Regions from separate parts of the Psychrobacillus sp. 05T411 genome, predicted to be linked through region 1. Evidence: riboswitches for the same ligand, from Rfam matches in the RefSeq annotation. Region 1 holds a riboswitch; the other holds the start of a gene.
The links. A riboswitch is a leader RNA that binds a small molecule or an ion and turns the genes downstream of it on or off. The one in region 1 is predicted to bind preQ1.
Positions count from the first base shown of each region.

Region 2: linked by a shared signal. The riboswitch ahead of AC1DFT_RS13535 (QueT transporter family protein) and the one ahead of queF (preQ(1) synthase) in region 1 are both predicted to bind preQ1.

Region 1 is NZ_JBFTLO010000005.1:181,991-187,599, reverse strand. Features, by position in the region: gene AC1DFT_RS05830 (threonine aldolase family protein) at 1-409, shown strand, start outside; gene AC1DFT_RS05825 (purine-nucleoside phosphorylase) at 468-1,286, opposite strand; PreQ1 riboswitch class I at 1,452-1,498, shown strand; gene queF (preQ(1) synthase) at 1,614-2,114, shown strand; gene queC (7-cyano-7-deazaguanine synthase QueC) at 2,227-2,886, shown strand; gene queD (6-carboxytetrahydropterin synthase QueD) at 2,890-3,363, shown strand; gene queE (7-carboxy-7-deazaguanine synthase QueE) at 3,356-4,084, shown strand; gene AC1DFT_RS05800 (VUT family protein) at 4,113-4,652, shown strand; gene AC1DFT_RS05795 (radical SAM/SPASM domain-containing protein) at 4,708-5,583, opposite strand.
Region 2 is NZ_JBFTLO010000016.1:13,834-31,721, reverse strand. Features, by position in the region: gene AC1DFT_RS13590 (methyl-accepting chemotaxis protein) at 1-222, opposite strand, end outside; gene AC1DFT_RS13585 (NAD(P)/FAD-dependent oxidoreductase) at 248-1,336, opposite strand; gene AC1DFT_RS13580 (S66 family peptidase) at 1,340-2,371, opposite strand; gene ypfJ (KPN_02809 family neutral zinc metallopeptidase) at 2,490-3,338, shown strand; gene AC1DFT_RS13570 (3D domain-containing protein) at 3,612-4,175, shown strand; gene AC1DFT_RS13565 (NUDIX hydrolase) at 4,252-4,896, opposite strand; gene AC1DFT_RS13560 (FusB/FusC family EF-G-binding protein) at 4,965-5,603, opposite strand; gene AC1DFT_RS13555 (CD3324 family protein) at 5,757-6,020, opposite strand; gene AC1DFT_RS13550 (polysaccharide deacetylase family protein) at 6,284-7,414, shown strand; gene AC1DFT_RS13545 (DUF3006 domain-containing protein) at 7,478-7,726, opposite strand; gene AC1DFT_RS13540 (MBL fold metallo-hydrolase) at 7,713-8,918, opposite strand; PreQ1 riboswitch class I at 9,093-9,137, shown strand; gene AC1DFT_RS13535 (QueT transporter family protein) at 9,145-9,627, shown strand; gene AC1DFT_RS13530 (glycine betaine ABC transporter substrate-binding protein) at 9,672-10,565, opposite strand; gene AC1DFT_RS13525 (ABC transporter permease) at 10,572-11,216, opposite strand; gene AC1DFT_RS13520 (ABC transporter ATP-binding protein) at 11,217-12,179, opposite strand; gene AC1DFT_RS13515 (LLM class flavin-dependent oxidoreductase) at 12,591-13,607, opposite strand; gene AC1DFT_RS13510 (ring-cleaving dioxygenase) at 13,778-14,755, opposite strand; gene AC1DFT_RS13505 (ornithine cyclodeaminase family protein) at 14,919-15,902, opposite strand; gene AC1DFT_RS13500 (MFS transporter) at 15,988-17,331, opposite strand; gene AC1DFT_RS13495 (helix-turn-helix domain-containing protein) at 17,731-17,888, shown strand, end outside.

The DNA of each region.
Region 1 (5,609 bases):
ACTTTTAGGAGAGGCATTAGTCATTTGCCGAGATTCTTTAAAAGAAGATTTTCGTTTTCATTTGAAGCAAAAAGGGGCACTTTTAGCAAAAGGGAGACTTTTAGGTAGTCAATTTTATGAACTGTTCCAGGAGGATTTATTTTTCGAATTAGCTCAACATGCCAATAAGATGGCGGCCATTCTTAGGGAAGCATGTAGAAATGCCGATTTTTCATTTTTGACTCATTCTCCATCGAATCAAATCTTTCCTATATTACCAAACGCCCTTATTGAGGAGCTTCAAAAAAAATACGCATTTATTGTATGGGAAAAAGTTGATACTACCCATTCGGCGATTCGCTTAGTAACATCATGGGCGACAAAAGAGGAAAAAGTAAAAGAATTTGTGGAGGATTTGAAAAAAATCTAAATTTTTTTGTCCCTGTGTCGCGAACAATTTAGAATTGTTTCTGACACAGGGACATTTTTTAAATCTCTTCCAAAATTCCTTTTACCAATCCTACAAATTTAACTTTTACTTGACTAGCAACTTCAATTACTTCCTCATGATTCAACGGTTGATCTAATATTCCACATGCCATATTCGTTAAGCAAGAGATACCAAGTACCTTCATCCCGCCGTGAGTAGCTATTATCGCTTCTGGTACTGTAGACATACCGACAGCGTCAGCCCCTAATGTACGGATCATACGAATTTCTGCCGGAGTTTCGTAAGTAGGTCCGCTCCACCAAGCATATACACCTTGTTGTAATGGTATATTTTGTTCATTTGCTACTTTATTCGCAATACTACGAAGTTCCTTGCTATATACATCTGATAAATCAGGGAAACGAGTTCCTAATTCATCGTTGTTTGGTCCGATTAACGGATTAGCCCCTGTTAAATTAATATGATCCGAAATTAACATTAAATCTCCAGGGCTAAAGCTTGTATTTACTGCGCCGCAAGCATTTGTAATGATCACGTTTTCAATTCCTAGTGCTTTCATCACACGTACGGGGAAAGTTACCTCATCTAAAGTAAAACCTTCATAATAATGAAAACGACCTTTCATCGCAGCAACTATCTTTCCGTTTAATTCACCGATAACAAGTTCGTTTGCGTGTCCAATTGCTTCGGATTTTGCGAAGTGTGGAATCTCGCTATAAGGAATTTTAACAGCGTTTTGAATATCATCGGCAAGACTTCCTAGCCCCGAGCCTAAAATCAGTCCAATAGAAGGACGGTGGTTTGTTTTACTCATAATGAAATCTCTAGTTTCAATAATATCTTGCATGTTATGCATACATAATTCCTCCTTAAAATAGTACGTTAAGTGTACTTCCTTTTTAATAAAATCCATGTTGTCGTTAAAAGTTTAATGGAGGGAAGGAATATTGTAAAGAAAACTATAAATCACTATTTGACGTTTCCAGAAGTATTCTATATCATATACAAGTACCCGACTTAATCGGGAGAGGTTCATAGCTGATACCCTCTATAAAAAACTATGGATACATGACGTTTCGCCATGTCCATATTTGGGCATGGCTTTTTTGTTTTTATCCTATATGTTTGCGATAGACTGGTTAGAGATGCCTCGTTAGAAACATTTTATTAGGAGGTTTTTATTATGTCTGGCAGAAGCCAAGAAGAAGGTTTGAAGGATTTAACATTGTTGGGGAATCAGGGGACAAAATATTCTTTTGAATATGCACCGGAAGTATTGGAGTCAGTAGATAGTCTCCATTCCAATCGGGATTATTTCGTAAAATTTAATTGTCCAGAGTTTACTAGTTTATGCCCGATTACACAACAGCCTGATTTTGCGACAATGTATATTTCGTACATACCGGATAAAAAGATTGTAGAAAGTAAATCGCTAAAATTGTATTTATTTAGTTTTAGAAATCATGGAGATTTCCATGAAGATTGCGTCAACATCATCATGAACGATCTAATTAAATTATTGGACCCGAGATATATCGAAGTTTGGGGAAAATTCACACCACGTGGGGGAATATCCATTGATCCATGGTGTAACTATGGTAGACCAGGGACCAAATATGAAGAGATGGCAAATTATCGTTTGATGAACCATGATCTTTACCCTGAAAAAATAGATAATCGATAAATTGAATAGTCCGCATAAAGGAAGAGGTTATTAGCTACCCTCTTTAAAAAACTAAGAAGAAAACGGCATTCTTTTTAGAGTGCCGTTTTTTTGTTATAAGGGAGTTTTACTGATGAATCAGGAAAAGGCAATTATTGTATTTAGTGGAGGCCAGGACAGTACAACTTGTCTGTTCTGGGCAAAAGAACGTTTTAAAGAGATTGAGGCTGTGACTTTCGATTATGGGCAAAGGCATCGTCTTGAAATTGAATGTGCCAAAGCAATAACAGAGGAGCTTGGTATCAAGCATCATATTCTCGATATGTCTCTTTTAAATCAGCTCGCACCGAATGCATTAACTCGAGATGATATAGAGGTAGAAGACGGAGAAGAAGGTGGATTGCCGTCGACTTTTGTACCTGGTCGGAATATGCTCTTTCTTTCATTTGCAGGAGTTTTAGCGAGCCAAGTAGGAGCCAAGCATATTGTGACTGGGGTTTGTGAAACCGATTTTAGCGGATATCCCGATTGCCGAGATATTTTTGTTAAATCATTGAATGTAACGTTAAATTTAGCGATGGATGATACTTTTGTGGTGGATACACCACTTATGTGGCTGAATAAGGCGCAAACATGGGAGCTTGCGGACCAGCTTGGAGCACTTAAGTTTGTACGGGAAAGAACGTTGACTTGTTATAACGGTGTAATTGCAGATGGTTGCGGGGAATGTCCAGCTTGTAGGCTGCGAAAAAAAGGGCTTGATGAATATTTAAGCTTCCAAAAGGAGTCTTAGGCTATGACTCATTTTAGAATTGTCGATAAGCTGCAAAAAATTGGGGAAGATATTCAAAGTGGTCAATTAAAGTATCATCAAAAGCGAGTTCTCGTGAGCAAAGAATTTACTTTCGATGCTGCCCATCATTTACACAACTACGAAGGAAAATGTAAAAATTTGCACGGTCATACGTATCGTGCCGTATTAGGGTTAAGCGGATATACGGATGACCGCGGCTTGGTGATTGATTTTGGCGATATAAAAGAAATATGGAAACAAAAAATAGAGATCTATTTAGATCATCGTTATTTGAATGAAACACTTCCACCGATGAATACGACGGCAGAAAACATCGTTGTCTGGATTTACGAGAAACTAAGCGAAACATTGCTTGAGGAAGAACGATATGACGGGGCACGTGTAGAATTTATCAGGTTATATGAAACTCCAACAAGCTACGCTGAAGCGAGACGGGAGTGGATGGAAGTTGAGTAAGATACCTGTAATGGAGATATTTGGGCCTACTATACAAGGGGAGGGAATGGTAGTTGGACAGAAAACAATGTTTGTTCGAACTGCTGGCTGTGATTATTCCTGTTCCTGGTGTGATTCATCGTTTACATGGGATGGGAGTGGAAAGCATCTTATCGTCCAAATGACTGCAGAGGAAATTTGGTCTGAGTTGAAACGTATTGGAGGTAATGGTTTTTCATTTGTCACCATTTCGGGTGGAAATCCAGTACTGCTTCGAAACTTAGAATCACTCATTGCTCTTTTAAAAGAAAGTGATATGAAGATCGGAGTAGAGACACAAGGAAGCAAATGGCAGGAATGGTTGTATGATATCGATGAATTGACGATTTCGCCAAAGCCTCCCAGCTCCGGAATGATCACGGATTTTTCTGTGTTATCTGCTATCATCGGAAAACTTATAAATCGAAACAGTGAGCAGCATATTTCTCTCAAAATAGTCGTTTTCAATCAAGAGGATTATGAGTATGCCAAGCAAGTACACCATCGATACCCAGGGATTCCTTTTTATCTCCAAGTGGGTAATGATGAAATTACAACAACTGACAACCCACAGCTGATCAACCATCTATTAAAGAAATACGAGATGCTGATTGATTGGGTAATTGCTGATGAAGAATTAAAAGATGTCAAAGTACTACCACAGCTTCACGCGCTTATTTGGGGAAATAAAAGAGGCGTATAGCCATAAAAATTACTTGAGGAGTAACATCATGAGAATATTATTTTATTTATTATCTATCGTCACTGCTAATGTAGTAACAGCAGCATTCGCACCATTACAGCTAGGCGTGTTTATCGTCCCTATGGGAACGCTTTTGATTGGAGCAACTTTCATTTTCCGAGATCTTGTACAAAATAAATACGGAAGGAAAAAGACATATTTATTTATTATTATAGCTTTAGGTTTATCCGCGTTGGTTTCATTCATGCTTGGGGACACATTATTAATTGTAGTGGCATCCGCACTGTCATTTGTTGTCGCTGAAACAGCGGATACTGAGATCTATACAAGGCTGAAACTGCCAATGGCTTGGCGTGTGTTTTATAGCGGAATTGTCGGAGGATTTCTAGACTCTGTCATTTTCGTTATAATTGGCTTAAGTCCACTTGGAGCTAATTTTCTCCCTTGGGAAGCAGTGCCTTTTGCTATTTTGGGACAAATTATCGTGAAGACGGTTATTCAAATGTTTGGTGCATTGGTATTGAACCAAGTTTATGTAAGTAGAAGAAAGCAGCTTGTTTCAGAATAAAAAAAAACCCTGTGTAGGAAACAATTCTGAATTGGTTCCTACACAGGGACATGTTTTAAGCTCCAAATCTCTTCCTGTAACCGCACTTCCTACACATTTCTTCCACAGCTTCTCTTCTAGAAAAACCATCATACAAATTATTGGCTCTTTCTCCCTCGATAATTTCAGAGAAAGGTTTATCATTAATATTACCGAGATCAATTACACCTTCCCCATCTAGACAACAAGGTACTACTGTGCCATCTACAAGGATGGCTGCTTGGCTGCGCAGGGCATGACAAAAACCTTTTCCATCGTCTTCCGGTGCTAGTAAACTCGGCCATTGGAATTCATGGTCTTGGTTAATATAAATGCGGTCTGCAATTTTTACTCCACTTCCAGGCACAACTTTTTCTTCAATTTTGTAATCTAAATTAAACTCTTTTTCTAAGATATCTAATGTTTCTTGGTTTTTTCTCTTTTGTTCGCTTGTTGCATGAACCGGGTCTAAATTCCATAAGCGGAAGGAGATGAGGACCCCTTGTGCTGCAGCTTCTTTTGCAAACGAAAGAATTTCTGCTAAGTATCCTTCACGGTCGGTAGAACCTTCATGTCCATCAAAACTATGGAGTGAGAAGTTCATTTGTCGTAGCGCCGGTTTACCTAACAGTTTATGTCTATTCTTTTTAAGGAGTGTCCCGTTTGTTGTTATATTTACTTTAAATCCTTTTGCGTGTGCCGCATCTAATAATTGATCGACTCTCGGGTGGAGAAGGGGTTCTCCTTTCACATGTAGGTAAATATATTTCGTATGTGGTTTGATTTGATCTAGTATTTCATTAAATTTATCTACTTTGAGAATATTTGCCTTCCTTGCAGTCGGAGGGCAGAAGCTACAAGCAAGATTACATACACTTGTGATTTCAATATACATTTTTTTAAATGTTTTCAACGTTTATTCACCATTCCAGTTCGTAT
Region 2 (17,888 bases), on a different contig from region 1:
CCAGAACTTTTCATATTCATTACTATTCACATACTTCCCGAAACATAAATCACGATGGCTCATTCCCAACATTTTTTCTTTCGCATAGCCAAGTTCATTGGCAAAATTATCGTTCACATATGCTACTCGACGGTCTAAGTCAAACCGAATAATCGCTAAGTTTTTTTCTAATGCATTTACAACCGTCATGTCATTTACTTCTTCCACTTGAGAGAAACTCATTCTACTAAACCCATCCTTTTTCCAATTAATTCGGAGCATATGCAGATATATCAAGTACTGTTTCTTGCCCCAATGCAAATCTAACAAGTTCAGCACCAACAAATGGTCCCGCTGTTAAACCGGAAGCTCCTAGACCATTTGCAAAATAAATCGTTGAGAAACCAGGTAAATTTCCTATTACCGGAAGAAATTCAGGCGTGTATGGTCTAAACCCTACTCGTACTTCTTTTACTTCGGCATTTTCTAAAGATTTTGCAATATTTATAGAATTATCGAGTAACTCTCGCTTTCCTTCCTCTGTTACACGGATATCATAACCAGTATTTTCTTCGTAAGTGGAACCAGCTACTACCTTCCCATGATCAAATGTAAGTAAATACTGGTTGGATGGAGGCAACACAACCGGCCAGTCCCCTGTGTTTTCATCCTCTATATGAAAGTGCATAATTTGTGCTTTCTGAAAGCTTACTTTCATATTCACTCCTAGTTTTGATGGAATTTCATTGCCCCAAGCGCCGGCAGTGAGAATAATTTTATCCGCTTTTAATTGGCTTCCATTTACGAAAACATTACCATCCAGAAGCTGCGCATCGCCATAAATCACTTCCGCTCCTAGCTTCTTCGCTGCGTTAATTAAGGCATCTCGCATTGCACGCCCATCCACCCTAGCAGCCCCTTCGACGTATAAAGAAGAAAAGTCTTCCGAAATAAGTGGAAATAAAGACTTCGTTTCACCCGGAGAAAGAATTTTCAAGTCACCAATCTCCGGAGCTTCTTCCCGTTTTTCCATTGCACGCTCGAACATTTTTTGTAGCTTTTTCGCATCATTTTGCAATGCTATTGCTCCTACTTGTTTATAACCAGTCGAAGTTTCCCCTAATTCCTCGATCTCTTTTACAAGCTGTTTATAGTATTTGGCACCATTTCGAACAAGTGCATACCACTTTTTATTTCTTCTTTGAGAAATCCAAGGGCAAATTATTCCCGCGGCCGCTGCTGATGCTTGCCCTAAATCCTGTCGATCAATTAATGTAACTTTCACGTTCTGTTTTGCCAGGTGATACGCCGTGGAGGCACCTAAAATTCCTCCACCTATCACGATAAAAGAAGCCATTTATTACTCCACTCCACTTTCTAAAATAGAAAAAGTACCATTCTCACAATCGATTTCTGCCAAAGCTCCATACGGTAAGGCAAATTTCGGCTCGGTATGACCAAAGTTCAAATTGTATAGAATAGGCAAATTCGTTAACTCTAACTCTCTCATAATTTTTACAATTGACTCTTTATACTCTTCGTAATATTTTTCTTTCAAAGGTTTTCCGAAAATGATGCCCTTTGCTTTTTGTAAAATTCCTTGTGAACCGTAGTTCCGTAGCCAATATTCGATATTCGAAGGTTCTGGCATTTCTTCGGACGTTTCGAAAAATAATATACTATCCTTCCAATACGATTGGTCTGGCCAAAGAGACGTTCCTTTTGCAAATTCTAATACTTCGATGCATCCTCCGATTAATGTTCCTTGAGCTATGCCACTTCCTTGCAGCACCTCATAACCTTTATTGGGATACATTTTTCGTTTTGTATATTTGTTTGTTTCAATCCATTCCAGGCGGTCACTGGTCCATTCAAGCGCTGGTTTAATTTCCCCGATTACTTCATTTGAAAATAAAGTCTTTTTCAAAGCTTCCACTGTGTAATCATGCATTTCTACATTTTCGGCGAAGTCCATTAATATGGCAGGACCGTAAAAAGAAGAAATTCCCGCTTTGTGACAAAACAAATGAGTCACAGTAGAATCTGAGTAACCAATGAATACTTTCGGATTTGATCGAATGACATCAAAATCAATATATGGAAATAGGCGAATGCTTTCACTCCCGCCAATATTGGAAATGATTCCTTTAATCGAAGGATCCTTAAAAGCATCCATCAAATCCTCTGCTCTTGCTTGTGGATTTTCATATAAATAATCAGCGCCTTTTAAGCTATTTGGCATTGCAATGACCTCAAGACCAAACACTTTTTCTAGTCGTTCGACTCCTTGTTCATACCTCCATGTTAAATCAGGTTCCCCTGCACCACCCCAAGATAAACTGATCGTAGCTACTTTATCGCCCGCTTGAAGCATTTTTGGTTTTTTTAGCATCATCATAAATTCCCACCCTTTTTGTATAATTATAGCCGAAACATTCCATTTATTATTGTCTAAACTTAAAGAATTTGGGTATAAGATAATTATATCAGTGCGAATGGAAGTGAACGAGATGAAATGGCAAGGTAGAAAGCGGAGTGCCAATGTAGAAGACAGACGTGGTAAAGGCAGCGGAAAAGCAATTGCTGGTGTTGGCGGAGGTTTAGGATTAATTATAGTGCTTATCGTAACCTTGCTTGGTGGAAATCCAGCAGATTTAATTGGTAATTTAGGTGTAACCGAGCCATCTAGCTCTGTCCCATACGAGGAAACGGCACAAGAAAAAGAACTAGCAGAATTTGTATCTGTTGTGCTCGCGGATACAGAAACAGTTTGGACCAAAATATTTCAAGAAAATGGCTTACAATATACAGAACCAACGCTTGTTCTTTATACCAATAGTGTAAATTCGGCATGTGGCGCTGCAGGTGCATCTGTCGGTCCTTTTTATTGTCCAGGTGATCAAAAATTGTATATCGATTTGAGCTTTTATCAGGAATTGCAAGAGAAATTCCATGCACCTGGGGATTTTGCCATGGCTTATGTGATCGCTCATGAAGTAGGTCATCATGTACAAACACTGCTAGGAACTACGGAGGAAGTAATGCCCCTTCGACAAAAGTTAAGCGAAGAGGAATTCAATAAATACCTTGTTCGGTTTGAACTTCAAGCAGATTATTTCTCCGGAGTATGGGCAAAACATGCACAAGGAATGGGCTTGTTGGAAGAAGGGGATTTAGATGAAGCACTGACTGCTGCAAGCGCGGTCGGTGATGACACATTGCAAAAACAAGCAATGGGGTATGTCGTACCAGAAAGCTTTACCCATGGTACTTCTGAACAGCGTAAATCCTGGTTCTACAAAGGCTATGAAAATGGAACCATACAGGGTGGAGATACTTTTAAAACCACCTCCCCTTAAAGCAGATTCTTGTGAGTCTGCCTTTTTCATTGAGGTAAATGCTCGTCAGTCACGAAACTCTCTCAATTCAGTTAAAACATATACTTACAAAGCCTTTCAAATATTAATTTGAAGGGTTTTTGGCATGTTTCAAATGGCTGGTGCATACACTCTTTTTATTGCCTTGTAATATTAGACATCTACTTTGTAATGTTATTGGTAAATCGTCGTAATGTTCCTGTAATACAACACTGCTAATATATGGAGTAGACTAAATAGCAAGGGGTAGAGTATTTGAGAAAAATTCTTGGGACACTCATCATCACATTTGCATTATTGGTTAGCGGAACTTCAACAGGTGTGGCAGCATCTTCATCGCACACCGTACTAAAAGGGGACACATTATATAAAATTGCGAAAACATATAATGTATCGATCTCCAATTTAAAATCATGGAATAACTTAACATCTGATACGATTCAACCGAAACAAAAACTGAAAATCACTACTACAAAACAAGCTGCAAAAACAAAAAATCCTTCTCGCTCCGATTCAGAGGATAAAGTCGTGAAGGAGATTGTTGTATCCGCTAGTGCATTTACTGCGAATTGCAACGGTTGCTCTGGGACTACAAGCACAGGCATTAACTTAAAAAAGAATCCGGATATTAAAGTAATAGCGGTTGATCCAAAAGTCATCAAGCTCGGAACAAAAGTTCATGTAGAAGGATATGGATATGCTATTGCAGGCGATACAGGTGGAAATATTAAAGGAAACAAAATTGATGTGTTTTTCTCCTCTAAAAGCGATGCATATAAATGGGGACGTAAAAACGTAACGATTAAAATATTAGAATAACCAAATGGGGTTGTGCCACAAGAGATTATTATTATCTTTGGTGCAACCCCTTTTCTATTCACTAATAACTAAAACTTTATTCTAAGCCGAAATCGCGAAGAATTACTTTATTGGTTATCCCTTCAATTACTGATTCATAATATGAATTTTCATGGGGCACGAAACTAGCTATCGTTACTAGTTTATTAACAGGGATCCTTGTTCCTGCTTCACTTATTACAAAACCTTCTATTTCTAGATTATTCGATTTCCCTGACCAAAGCTCCGTAAATTGCTTGAATTCCGCTCGAACAACTCCTGAAACCTCTTCTGTTTGAAGGACAAAATCATCAAAATCTAAATTGCATGTATAAACATAAACATTGGCCAACTCTTTATCAATAAGTTCACCCATAGTCACCGAATAATCCAGTATCCCAAGCGAAACTAATTCCTCAAATGACACCATAATTCCAAGCTCTTCCGCCACTTCTCTAACGCCATCACGCACGGTCTCCGAAGCTAATAAATGACCTGCAGCCGTAATATCTAACAATCCAGGATAATCCTTTTTGGATTCACTTCTAATTTGCAAATAGATATAATCTATTCCTTCTTCCCTACTGATAAACCAACAATGAAACGTTTCATGCCAAAGTCCAAGCTTATGCACTTCATGGCGTGCAGCCGTTCCGATAGCATTTCTATTTCTATCAAAAATCTTTAGCAATTCCTCTTCCACTTCTATTTCCCTCCCTCCTTTTATGACAATCTTGTTACGGGTGCCTGGCACCTGCAACAAGATTGTAATCATCCATTTATGAGATTTACAAATTCATTAAGTTTGTCTAATGAGATCAAATTGTGATTACATTTATGACTGTCTTGGCAAATATAATTGCCCCTCTTAATATAAGCATCTTGTGTTGCGCCTTTTACTGCAGAGGTAAACATTCCAATTTCCTCGATGCGATTGCATAGCGCACAAATACCTTTCTTGTTGGAGATTGTGTAGTCTCCTATAATTCCAACTAGTTTACCTTGATATTCTACAATAAGGAATTTTTTGTTGGAGCCTTTATCCAACCATCCTAAATAAGAAATCTCCCTAAAATCTATATTTTCTAGTGAAGGAGTTTTTAGTTTCTTCACTTTTGGAAATAACTTTTTAATGGTTTGTTCTGTTACTTCTTTAAAAGGGATGACATAAGGTTTTATATGTGCCAATAATGCTTCGGCATCTGCTTTTTCTTTTATTTCTATAATGGGATGTAGGAATTGTCTTTGTTCTTCATTTAGATTTTCGAACAAATTGGATATTTTTTCGCTAGTTATGGACTTTAAAGCATTTAATACGCGCTGATCGTTTACCGTAGAATGACCATTTATTAATGCTTGCCCTTGATTTTTTATGAAATTAAATTGATCGTTTCTAATAAAAGGATGCATACTTATCTCTCCTTAACACATTTTTACTAATGTTTTCTACTAGTTTATTGTAGCGGGAAGTTATCTTTTAATAAATGGAAAAGACGATTGGGAAATGTTCTTTGCATACAAAAAGCTGATAATCCTTTTATGGATTTATCAGCTCAGTATAAATTACTTTGTATAAATTATCTTTTTAATCGTTTCAACGGATAGAAAAAACTCTTCCGCTAATTGAACCATCGAAGTTCCACTCTTATAAGCTTGTTTAATCGAATAATTTCTATCGTCGATTCTCTGTCTTTCTCCAGATAATGTTCCCCACTGCTTGTAGTTGTTATCAAGTTTCGGAATATAAATAGTTTCCCCTTGTATATACTTCTGGATTTCCTTTACAAGATCTTCAGGTAATACAGAAGTTGCTTTTACATAAGTCATGTTGCTCGCTCCTTATCTTTTTTAAACTTCCAATAAGGTGCAAAGCCGACATTATGAAATGGCGATTAAAGGTCTTCCCACGCAAAGTATCGCCTTTCTATAATTAGGCTTTGCATGAGACGTTGCACTATCTGGCATTCTATTATTATTTGCCACGAAACTCACCTCTCTTTATTCATAGTTTATAACAAGCATACATGGATTACCAAATACATATAGTTTTAAAAAAGAGATTCTAAACTATATAAGGAGTGATCCATTTCATGAAAAGATATTTTATAATATTGGCTGCTTTTATCATTTCTACTATCTTTAGTACAACCGTTGTAATAGCAGCCGAAACACCTTTGCCCCATCTCATAGCCTTCCAAGATCACTTGCTCGATTTTAGTGAAATCAAAGTAATCAATCAAGATCCAAAAGTTCCACTTGAGGAAATTGCAGCACATCTAGATATCCCTTTTGAAATAGAAAAAGGCATTACTTACATACGAAAAAACGGAATAGAAATTAGTTATAACGAAAAGTCACAACTAACATCTAAAGACGGGGTAGCACTCGAGTGGTCCCCAATTGTTAAAGTGGATGGCAAACTTTTTATCAGTGTAGAATATATGGCAAATGAAATAGGATACAAAGTGAAAAACTTCGAAAAACAGAAAACACAACGTATCTACAAAGAAGACTGGACTCATATGTCGCACGCAAATTTTGAAGGCTATTTAGAGAAACTTTTGAATAAAAAACAACCTTCAACGACCACTTCAAAAGCAAATGTCTACTTAACGTTTGACGACGGTCCCAACAAATTTACTGCTCTCAATAATTCCATATTAAAAAAATATAATGCCAAAGCAACTTTCTTCTTTTTAGGAAACCATATGAAAAAGAACGCATCCATTATCAATTCAGTAGTAAAAGATGGTCATTATATCGGAACGCATAGCATGACACATGATAAAAGCAAAGTTTACCTTTCTTCCAAATCTTTCATAGACGAAATGATTGAAGGAACGAAACTAGTCAAAAAAATGACTGGGAAAGACACAAAACTTGTCCGCACACCCTATGGCAGCAAACCACATATAACAACTGCTATGAAAGCCAAGCTAATAAAGAACGACTTTAAACTATGGGATTGGGACATCGATTCGAACGACTGGAAATACACCGATAAAGAAGCAAATAAAATTGTCCAAAATGTCCAAATCGGAGTAGAAAAAGCCTACAAATCCGGAGACGGTGACATCATCATCCTTCTCCACGACCGTAGCCAAACAACAAAAGCACTACCGCAAATAATAGAATGGCTTCAAAAAGAAGGCTATACACTCAGAACATACGAACCAGACCATCATATCGTACAAAACTTCCTACGAGACACTACCCTTTAAGCAATTATGACAGATATGTTACGGGTGCCAGGCACCCGTAACATATCTGTCATAATGATAATTTTACTTTCGCTCGTTTTTCAATTGTTCTAATAATCCTCGTACTTTTTTTCTTTGGTTCTCTGTTTCTTCTTCTAAGTGTTCCACTTTATATCTGTTATTCTCGACGAGGATATGCACAATATACCCTTCTTTTAAGCTCACGTCTAGTTCAGAAATAGGAATATGCAGTGTTTTTGTTTCACTCGGGTATTTTAAGAATACCGCGAGTTCCCCCTCTACTCGATCGAGTGTGTATTTATTTGAGTTCACTCATCACTACCCCCTTCTCATTTAGTAACTGCGCTGCGTCGCCTTCGTTTCTCCACATTTGTCTATTTGTCCATTTCAAATGGCTTGCGTCTTCTAATGCATCTGGACCACTTGTAATATAGATGGTTTCTCCTGCCTCGATAGATATATTCGGAAAATTATACACTTGGTTGCCCGCAACAGAAACCAATTGCCATCCTTCTAAATTAACTGCCTCCTCCCCCTGATTTGTAATACCAACGATTTCTTCACGCACATCTTTTTCTGAAATATAAAGCGGTGTTTCTGCCACGTTTTCTTTTTCGTTTGGAATAGAATCCGTCTCAACAGTGTAATCTCTTCCATCCGTTTTCACTACAATATTTCCAACTTCCGCAGTACTATAAATGTCCGAATTTACTTTTTTCAATCTAGTCACAACTTCCGGAGTAGGGTGACCATACATATTATTCTCTCCATAACTTAAAATCGTCACTTCCGGTTGAACCTCCCGAATAAAAGCATCCGAACTACTCGTATGAGAACCATGATGCCCAGCTTTTAAAACAGTAGATTTCAAATCATATTCGCTCAGCATACTTTTCTCCACACCTGCATCAGCGTCCCCGGTTAATAAAAATGAAACATCCTTATATTGTACCTTCAACACAATAGAAGCCTCATTATTATCATCATCTTTCTCCCCAGTATTTAAAACAGTGACTTCTATACCCGAATCTAAAGGAATCGTATCGCCTACATTTGGCACTATAAACGGGATATGCTTGTCCAAAATAAGCTGTAACATTTTCTCATACGTCTCCGTAGTATGCTCTTTTCCCGAATCTACGAAGTTTTTAATCGAAATAGAGTTTAACACTGCGAGCAGTCCACCAATATGATCAGCATCTGGATGTGTCGCTACAACATAATCTAACTTTTCCACGCCCTGTTGTCGCAAGTATGTCACTACATCTTTTCCCACTTCCTTTTTCCCACCATCGATCAGCATATTCTTTCCTTCAGGAGATTGAATAAGGATAGAATCTCCTTGTCCAACATCTATAAAATGAACGCTCATTTCTTTTTTAGCCTTTGTTTCAGTTGAAGATGTTTCTATTTCTGTTTCTTGACTTTCATTTTTCGGTTCTAGTGTGCAGCCAAATGTAATAAGAAGCAACAACACACTAAAGATCGATAGTACTTGTTTCATTTAAACCCTTCCTTCTTAACACCAGTTCCTAATATACTTTACTAATTTACAGAACTATTTATTTCCCCAATAGTGTTACAGTTATGTTACTGGTGCCAGGCACCAGTAACATAACTGTAACACTCTCTTGACAAACACTCTACTTTTGTCATAGAATTATCAATTGTGATTACAAATCACGTGGTTCGAGAACCTCCCACGGAAAAAAACTAAGGAGAAATGAATAATGAAAACGAAAACTCTTGCAATAAGTGGTATTATTGCAGCTTTATATGTTGCGGTTTCGCTTCTAATTGCACCTTTTGCATTTGGTGCAGTACAATTTCGTATTGCCGAAATGTTCAATCACCTGATTGTCTTTAATAAAAAATACTTTTTTGGAATTGTACTTGGTGTAATCGTAACGAATATGTTTTCCCCTATGGCTGCATATGATTTAACATTTGGGGTAGCACATTCGATTATTACTTTATCACTTACTATTTTTGCAACTAAGTTTGTTAAAGGACATGTTGCACGTATGGTATTCAATACGCTCATCTTCACGTTTACAATGTTTATCATTGCATTTGAACTACAGCTTGCATTTGATCTACCATTTTTCTATACATGGTTAACAGTTGCAGCTGGTGAATTCGCTGTATTGGCAGTAGGTATTCCGATTATGACTGCTTTAAATAAGCGATTAAATTTTAAAGCAATGATTTAAATAATTTACACCCGGTTCCCAAATCAGAACCGGGTGTTTTTATATTATTTCTCAATCAAACCTTTCTCCACTAAGAAATCATGGGCAACATCTTCCGCTTTTTCTCCGTCAATATCTACTTTTGCATTCATCTTTAACATATMCTCTTCCGAAATTTTCCCGGCTAACTCATTTAATACTTTTTCGAGCTCTGGAAACTTCTCTAAAGCTTCTAAACGTACAACAGGAGCTGCGTCATACTTAGGGAAAAATCCTAAATCATCTTCTGTTGTCTGTAATTCAAAACGTTCAATTCGTCCATCTGTAGTAAATGCTGGAATAATATCTACTTCACCATTTTTTACAGCTTCATACATTAAATTCGGATCGAGGCTTTTCGTTTCCGTGAATGTAAATGGATAAGAGTTGATCAAATCATCAAATCCGTCACCTTGCCGTTCATAAAAAGCATGGGGGGCTCCAAATACCATATTCCCAAACCTAGAAACTTCCACAAGATCAGAATAAGTCTTTGCATCATAATCTTTGTCTTTGGCATACGCCAATGTATAGGTATTTTCAAAACCAAGCGGACTTAACCAAGTTGCTTGAAACTGCTCTTCATACCCTTTCTTCACTCTTTCCAACACACTTTCCGAGCTTTCCCCTACTTCAGACGCCTCTTTTAACACATCTTTTAAACCTGTTCCCGTGTACTCCACATATAAGTCAATATCACCTTTTTCAAGTGCTGGTGTCATAATCGCCACTTCCCCGAGTCCTTCTTTATACTCCACTTGATAATCTGTACTRGCCTCAATATATTGCCCTAAAATTTGCGGCAATATATATTGTTCTGTCCAAGGCTTCCCACTGATAACGAGCGCCTCTCCCGAATTCGAACAAGCACTTAGTAATACAATTGCTGCCATTCCAATCATGACCAACATTTTCTTCATTCCTCATCATCCCCTTGTATTTATTCCTTTTGGTGTCGCTTTTTTCTCGATCCACTTCAAAGCAAGGTCAAACAAAATGGCTAATAAAGCAACTGGTAAAGCCCCTGCTAAGACGAGCGCATTATTATATGATTGTAAACCTCTATAAATAACATCCCCTAGTCCCCCTGCCCCAACAAAAGTAGCTAGTGTCGCAATTCCAACCGTCAAAACAGTTGCAGTACGAATTCCTGCCATGATAAATGGCAAAGCAAGCGGAAACTCAATCTGCCATAACAACTGATTTGTCGTCATTCCCATTCCGCGCCCCGCTTCAATAATCGAATCATCTATGGAGGTTATGCCAGTATATGTATTTCTTAAAATAGGTAAAAGTGCGTAAATAATTAAGGCAATTAAAGCAGTCAACGTGCCTATCCCAATGAGTGGCACTAGAAATCCAAACAAAGCCAGACTAGGAATGGTTTGAAAAACAGCAGTCACCCCAATAATCGGTTCCGCAAATTTTCGATACCTCGCAACAAAAATACTTAACGGCAAGGCAATCCCAATACCTATCGCTAACGCAATAAAAGATAAATAAATATGTTGTAAAAAGGAAGCTTGTATTAAATCTGCCCTACTTTGAATCGTCTCTAAAAAAGTTTGCATTCACGATACCTCCTCTTTTGCAAGGATTGCACGTAGAAGAATGGATTGGTCTACAAATCCCAGCTCCTTCTTTCCCTTTTTTACAAGCAACTTTTTCGTTCCTTCGTTTTCTAATAATGCAATTGCTTCTTCTACTAATATGGAGGCATCTACTACTAGATGGGAGGATTGTTCGTCTTGTTCAAAAAAAGATATAAACTCCTCAAGCGTACGCTTTCCAACCGATTTTTTTCGATTAATACGTTCCACACCTATGAAGTTTTTTACAAAATGATTGATTGGACTTTCGATTAGTTCTGTAGGTGTACCTATTTGCTCAATTCGACCATTTTTCATCACAACAATGATATCTGCTATTTTTAAAGCTTCATCCATATCATGTGTAACAAATACAATTGTTTTCTTGAGTTTTTTTTGTATTTTTTTCGTTTCTATTTGTAATTGCTCACGGCTAATAGGATCTAAGGAGCTAAATGGCTCATCCATTAAAACGATCTCTGGATTTCCAGCTAACGCCCTTACCACTCCAATTCGTTGCTGTTGTCCCCCACTTAGTTCTAGTGGATATTTAGTCAAATATTGGTTAGGATCGAGACCTACCATTTGCATTAGTTCATAGATCCTTCCATACGTTTTTTCTTTTGGCCATCCTTTGAGATTCGGTACAAGCGATACATTTCTTTCTATGGACATATGTGGAAACAAACCTATTCGTTGAATAACATAGCCAATTGTTTTTCGAAGTTCCACTGCATCTAGAGAAGAGACTGCTTTCCCTTCTACATATACTTCTCCGGAGGTTGGAACTTCTAAACGATTGATCATTTTCATCAATGTTGTCTTGCCGCAACCACTTGGACCGATAATAGCAACTAACGCTTCAGCGGGAATGGACAATGTTATATTGTTTAATGCCTTCGTGCCGTCTTCAAATACTTTCGTAATCTTATCAAATTGGATCAACTAGGCTTTCCCCCTTAATACACTATATTTAACTGTAACTCTGTATACCCTAAAAAAGTTTTATTAAATCATAAATAGAACAAAAATGTTAAAGTGCCCGTCTCTGATCGATATAACAAACACGAACGATGAACAGAATGACTCACACAATAGAGATACTGCGTAGTAGCGGGTTGTATGAAGTGTCCGCAGGGATTTTTGCAGCAGGGCGGACGCTTTCCGTAGGGTGAGCGTACGACTGCAGCGAAAATCACAGCGGTCACTAAGACACAGTATCTCTATATCACGCATAATATAATAAGTGCCATACCCTATGCTACTCCAAAAAAGCCATCTATTTTTCTGGCAATTAACATTTTACTATATAAAGAAAAACCGGATTCTAAATAATATAGAATCCGGTTTATTTCTTTAAGCTTTCATCCCCGTTACTTCCGCAACTATTTCATACGAACGGAGTCGAGCTTTATGGTCATAAATCGTTGAATTAATAATTAACTCATCCGCATCTGTTTCTTCTGCAAATGCTTGAAGCTTCTCTTTTACTTCCTCTGGTTTTCCGATAATCGTCGATTTCAGTTGGTTTAGAATACTTTCTTTTTCAAGCGGATTCCAAATTCCTTCCATCGTTTCAACTGGTGGTTGGATTTGGCTAGGTCTGTTTCTGATTAAACTTAAAAATTGTTGTTGATGCGTTGTCGAAAGTATTTTTGCCTCTTCTGTTGTATCCGCTGCAACGACGTTAACACCAACCATCACATATGGTTTGTCCAATACTGCTGATGGCTCAAAATATTGACGATAGCGTTCAAGTGCTGGCAAAGTATTTTCGGGAGAAAAATGACTGGCAAATGAAAAAGGTAATCCAAGTTGGCCAGCTAAAGTAGCACTGAAGCCACTGGATCCAAGTAACCAAATAGGAATATCTTGCCCCTCACCTGGTATTGCTCGTACTTTATTGAATTTAGAATTAGCATCTAAATACCCGCGTAACTCCTCTAGTTGCTGAGGAAAGTCATGCCCACTACTTCTGGAATCACGTCGCAATGCCATCGCTGTTAGCTGGTCCGTTCCTGGAGCTCTACCAAGCCCTAGATCAATTCTTCCCGGATACATCGCCTCAAGCGTACCAAATTGCTCTGCGATAACTAAAGGCGCATGGTTTGGTAACATAATACCACCGGAACCTATCCGAATTTTTTTCGTTGCCGCTGCAACATACCCCATAACTACGGAAGTAGCCGAACTCGCGATACCTGGCATACTGTGATGCTCCGCAAGCCACACACGATTATATCCCCACTTTTCTGCATGCTGTGCTAAATCTTTTGTATTTAGAAATGCTTCTGATGGAGAGCTACCTTTCGTAATAGGAGCTAAATCTAATACGGAATATTTGATGTTTCTGAATGCTTTTGTATTGCTCAATTATCTCGTCCCCTTATTTTTAATAATGGTCTCAGTTAAACGATAGCGTACTCTTCTAGAAAAACAAAATAATTGAACCTAAAAATAGCATTACACATTCTAATAATTTTACCCGTTTCTAAACAAAAAGAGGTCATTTTCACAATAGAAAATGACCTCTTTTTGTTTCATTATTCTTTTACAAAGTCAATCGTACTTCTTACCGTATCAATTGGTCGAACTAAGCTTTCTATCTGATCACGTTTTGGTTCTAAAAACGGTGGTAAAGATAGCTTTTCTCCAAGTGTTTCGTAAGGTTCATCTCCCATAAATCCTGGACCATCCGTCGCAAACTCAAACAAAATTCCATTTGCAACTCTTGCGTATAAACTTTGGAAGAAGAAGCGATCAACAAAACCAGAAGTTTGGAATCCGAAGCTTTCCATTCTAGTCGTCCATTCATCTAACACCGAACGATCTTCTACACGGAAAGCTGCATGGTGGACTGTACCAAACCCTTGTCGTCCTGGAGGAAGAATAATATTTTTCTCTACAATGACTTGGGCACCATTTCCGCCTTCCCCAACTTCAAATAAATGCAAAGAACCTTCTTGTGCAATCTCTTTAAATAGCATTACTTTTTCCAATACTTCCTTCATATAATCGAATTCTGCAATTCGAATATGAATTGGTCCAAGCCCTGTAATTGCATACTCTAAAGGAACTGGTCCATTTTGCCATGGTGTTCCTGATGCAATACCTTCATTATGCTCATCTGACACTAATTGATATTGTTGGTCATCGAAGTCTACGAATGAGAGAACTTTTGTACCGAATTGGTCTTGAATTCCAGTATGTTTTACTTCTAAACGATCGAAACGTTTTACCCAATAATCTAATGCCGCATCGCTCGGTACGCGGAATCCTGTTTTATAAATTTCGTTTGTTCCATGTGTCCCTTTTGGAATGCCTGGGAAATCAAAGAAAGTCATATCTGTTCCCGCTCCGCCTACATCATCAGCGAAAAACAAGTGATACGTTTGTATATCATCTTGGTTCACAGTTTTTTTGACTAAACGCATTCCTAATGTATAAGTAAAAAATTTATAGTTCTCTTCTGCACTACTTGTAATGGCAGTAACGTGGTGCATACCTTTTAAATGATTCATGTTATATTCCTCCTATATTATGATTCCTTTAATTAAAATATCTCTAATTCAAAGTAATTTTAACATGAGAAAAAAACCTTGTCAATCAAATAGAAACTGTCTCCAAAAATGTAACCATTGGAGACAGTTTCTATTTTCAATATGTCCATATAAGATAATAATATTACATGTCTATTTCATTTCCTATTTGTTGCTCTTTCGCTTTGGCATATACGCCTTTTGCAACGGCTAAATCAAAGTATGCAGCCCCAACAGATTTGAAAAAAGTAATTTCTTCTTCATTTTCTCTACCTTTTATCGCATCTACTACAAGCTTTCCTAATTCCCCATGAATTTGCTCAAATGACCATTTTCCTTTTTCTTGTGCATCGATTAGTTCACCGGCTTCTTCTTTTACTCCAGCTAAATCATCCACCACAATTTTTGTTGCACGAGTAATCGTCCTTATGTCTACTTCATGCATATGCGGTAAGTAAGAACCTACCCCATTTATATGTGCGCCAGGTTTTAAATCTTCTCCATTAAATACGGGATCGATTGCACGCGTTGCACAGTTAATAATATCTGCTTGTCTGATAGCGACCGCTACATCTTCTATAACTTCACATGAAGTTTCTACACCAAACGCATGGAGTTTTTCTCCAAATGCTTTCGCTTTTTCTGGATTACGGTTTACAAGTAGAATGCGCTCGATTGGACGAACAGCAAGGACTCCTAACACTTGCTCAAATGCCATCGCTCCCGTTCCAATTACAGCTAATACTTTTGCCTCTTTTTTTGCTAAGTAATTTGTTGCTATCCCACTTAATGCACCAGTGCGAAGTCTCGTTAAATAGGAGGCGCTCAACATAGCTATATGTTCCCCATTTGATCCATCTGAGAGTAAAATGACTCCCTGTGTTGTTGCTTTGCCTTTCGCTGGGTTATGTGGAAAAATGGTGACCAGCTTTACCGCCGCCACTTCATCTTCTAAGTCCGCACTTGGCATATATAATGCGGAAGCTTCTTGCTTCGGAAAGTCGATCACAGTACGAAGAGGGCTAGCAATCTTATCTTCTTCCTTGGCTTTTAATACTTTGGTGATATCTTGAATTGCATCCTTCATAACATAGGTATGCATAATTTGTTGTTCATTTACTACTAACATGAAAAAAACCTCCATTAATTAAGAAAAACTCGTCTTTCACAAACCTTAGCGAAAGACGAGATATTTCCTTTTATCGCTTTACTTATTATGCTTTGCCCAATGCATTGGAAACGTTAGAATTCTCTTTTGAGTTTTCAGCATCTACTTTGCTAATATCATCCAAATTCTCTTGGCTGCGATCTTTTACAGCCCATATTGCGATCAATGAAATAACTGCAGTGAAAATAATATAGCACGCAACTGGAATATAAGAATCATTAAACTTCAATAGTAAGCTTGCCGCAACGAGCGGAGCAGTACCACCAGCTACCGCTGCACCGATTTGATACCCTAACGTAATTCCTGTATATCGCACTTTAGCATCAAAGATTTCCGAGAACATCGTACCTAATACCGCTGTAATCGGAGACCAGATAATACCTAAACCAATAATCGTTGCAATCACTAATAATGCAACAGATTGCTGATGCAACATCCAGAAATAAGGGAATGCAAATAAAATCATTCCAATCGTTCCAGCAACATATAGTTTTTTGCGACCCACTTTATCCGACAGGCTTCCCATAATCGGGATCAAAATCGTCGTAACAATTGTAGCGATCATCACCGAGTTTAACACTGCAGTTCTGGAGAAGCCTAAATTTGTTGTTGCGTACGATACGACAAAGGTACCGAAAATATAAAATGGTGCAGTTTCTACTACTTTCGCACCGATTGCAATTAGTACTTCGCGCCAATGATACTTTAACGTATCTACTATCGGCAGTTTTGGAATTTCTCCTGATTCTTGCACCTTTTTAAATGATGGCGTTTCGTCAATTCCTTTACGAATCCATAACCCAAAAACAACTAATAATGCACTAAAGATAAATGGAACACGCCAACCCCAAGTCATAAATGAACCTTCAGGCAATAATGTCATGATCGATAATGCAACAGTCCCTAGAACCATCCCAATTGTTACACCCATTTGAGGAATAGCCCCATATAAACCACGTTTTTCTTTCGGCGCATACTCAACCGCAAGAAGTAACGCTCCTCCCCATTCTCCCCCAATACCTAAACCTTGTACAAGACGAAGGGTTATTAAAAGAATCGGAGCCCATACACCGATTGCTTGGTAAGTTGGAAGTAACCCCATACCAAATGTTGCAACTCCCATTAAACTTAACGTAATTACAAGCGTCTTCTTTCGCCCAATTCTATCGCCAATATGACTAAAAATAACCCCTCCGAATGGACGTATAAAGAATGCTAATGCAAATGATGCATAGGCAAGAATAGTTCCCACCGATGGATCTTCCGTAACAAAAAATAACTGGTTAAACACTAGAGCTGCTACTGTCCCGTACAAGAAGTAATCGAACCATTCGATCGAACTTCCTACTAAACTAGCAACCCACACTTTCCTCATTTGTTTTGGATCCACTTTACATCTCCCCTTTTAAAATTGAAGTGACACTTTAACTCTCCCAGTTCTATTGTAATTAATCTAAAATATTCTGTCAATTCGATATTGAATATTATAGAGATACTGCGTCGTAGTCAGTTAGATGAGGTGTCCGCTGAGATTTTCCACTTTATTCAATTTATTCATCCAGAAAACGGCTAAGGGCAACAGATCGGTCCCTTAAAGCAATCAATTCTATTCCGAAAGCAATCAAACCAACATGAGAGCAACCAAATTGCTGGTGAAAGCAACCAATTCTCAAAAAAGCTCTTCACTTGGATTGAGACGCCGATGACTAAGACGCATTATCTCTATTAGCCGTCCTAAAAAAAATAATGTATGATTTAAATTAAGAGTATTACAAAAGGGGTAGTAAATATGACTTCTAATTCTATAGGAAAGATATTAAAACAATTACGTAAGGAACGAAAACTTACCTTAAAGAATCTAGCTGAACTCACAGGCGTCTCTATTAGCTTCTTATCCCAAGTAGAACGTGGAAAATCGAGTGTTACGCTAGAGTCTTTAAAGAAAAT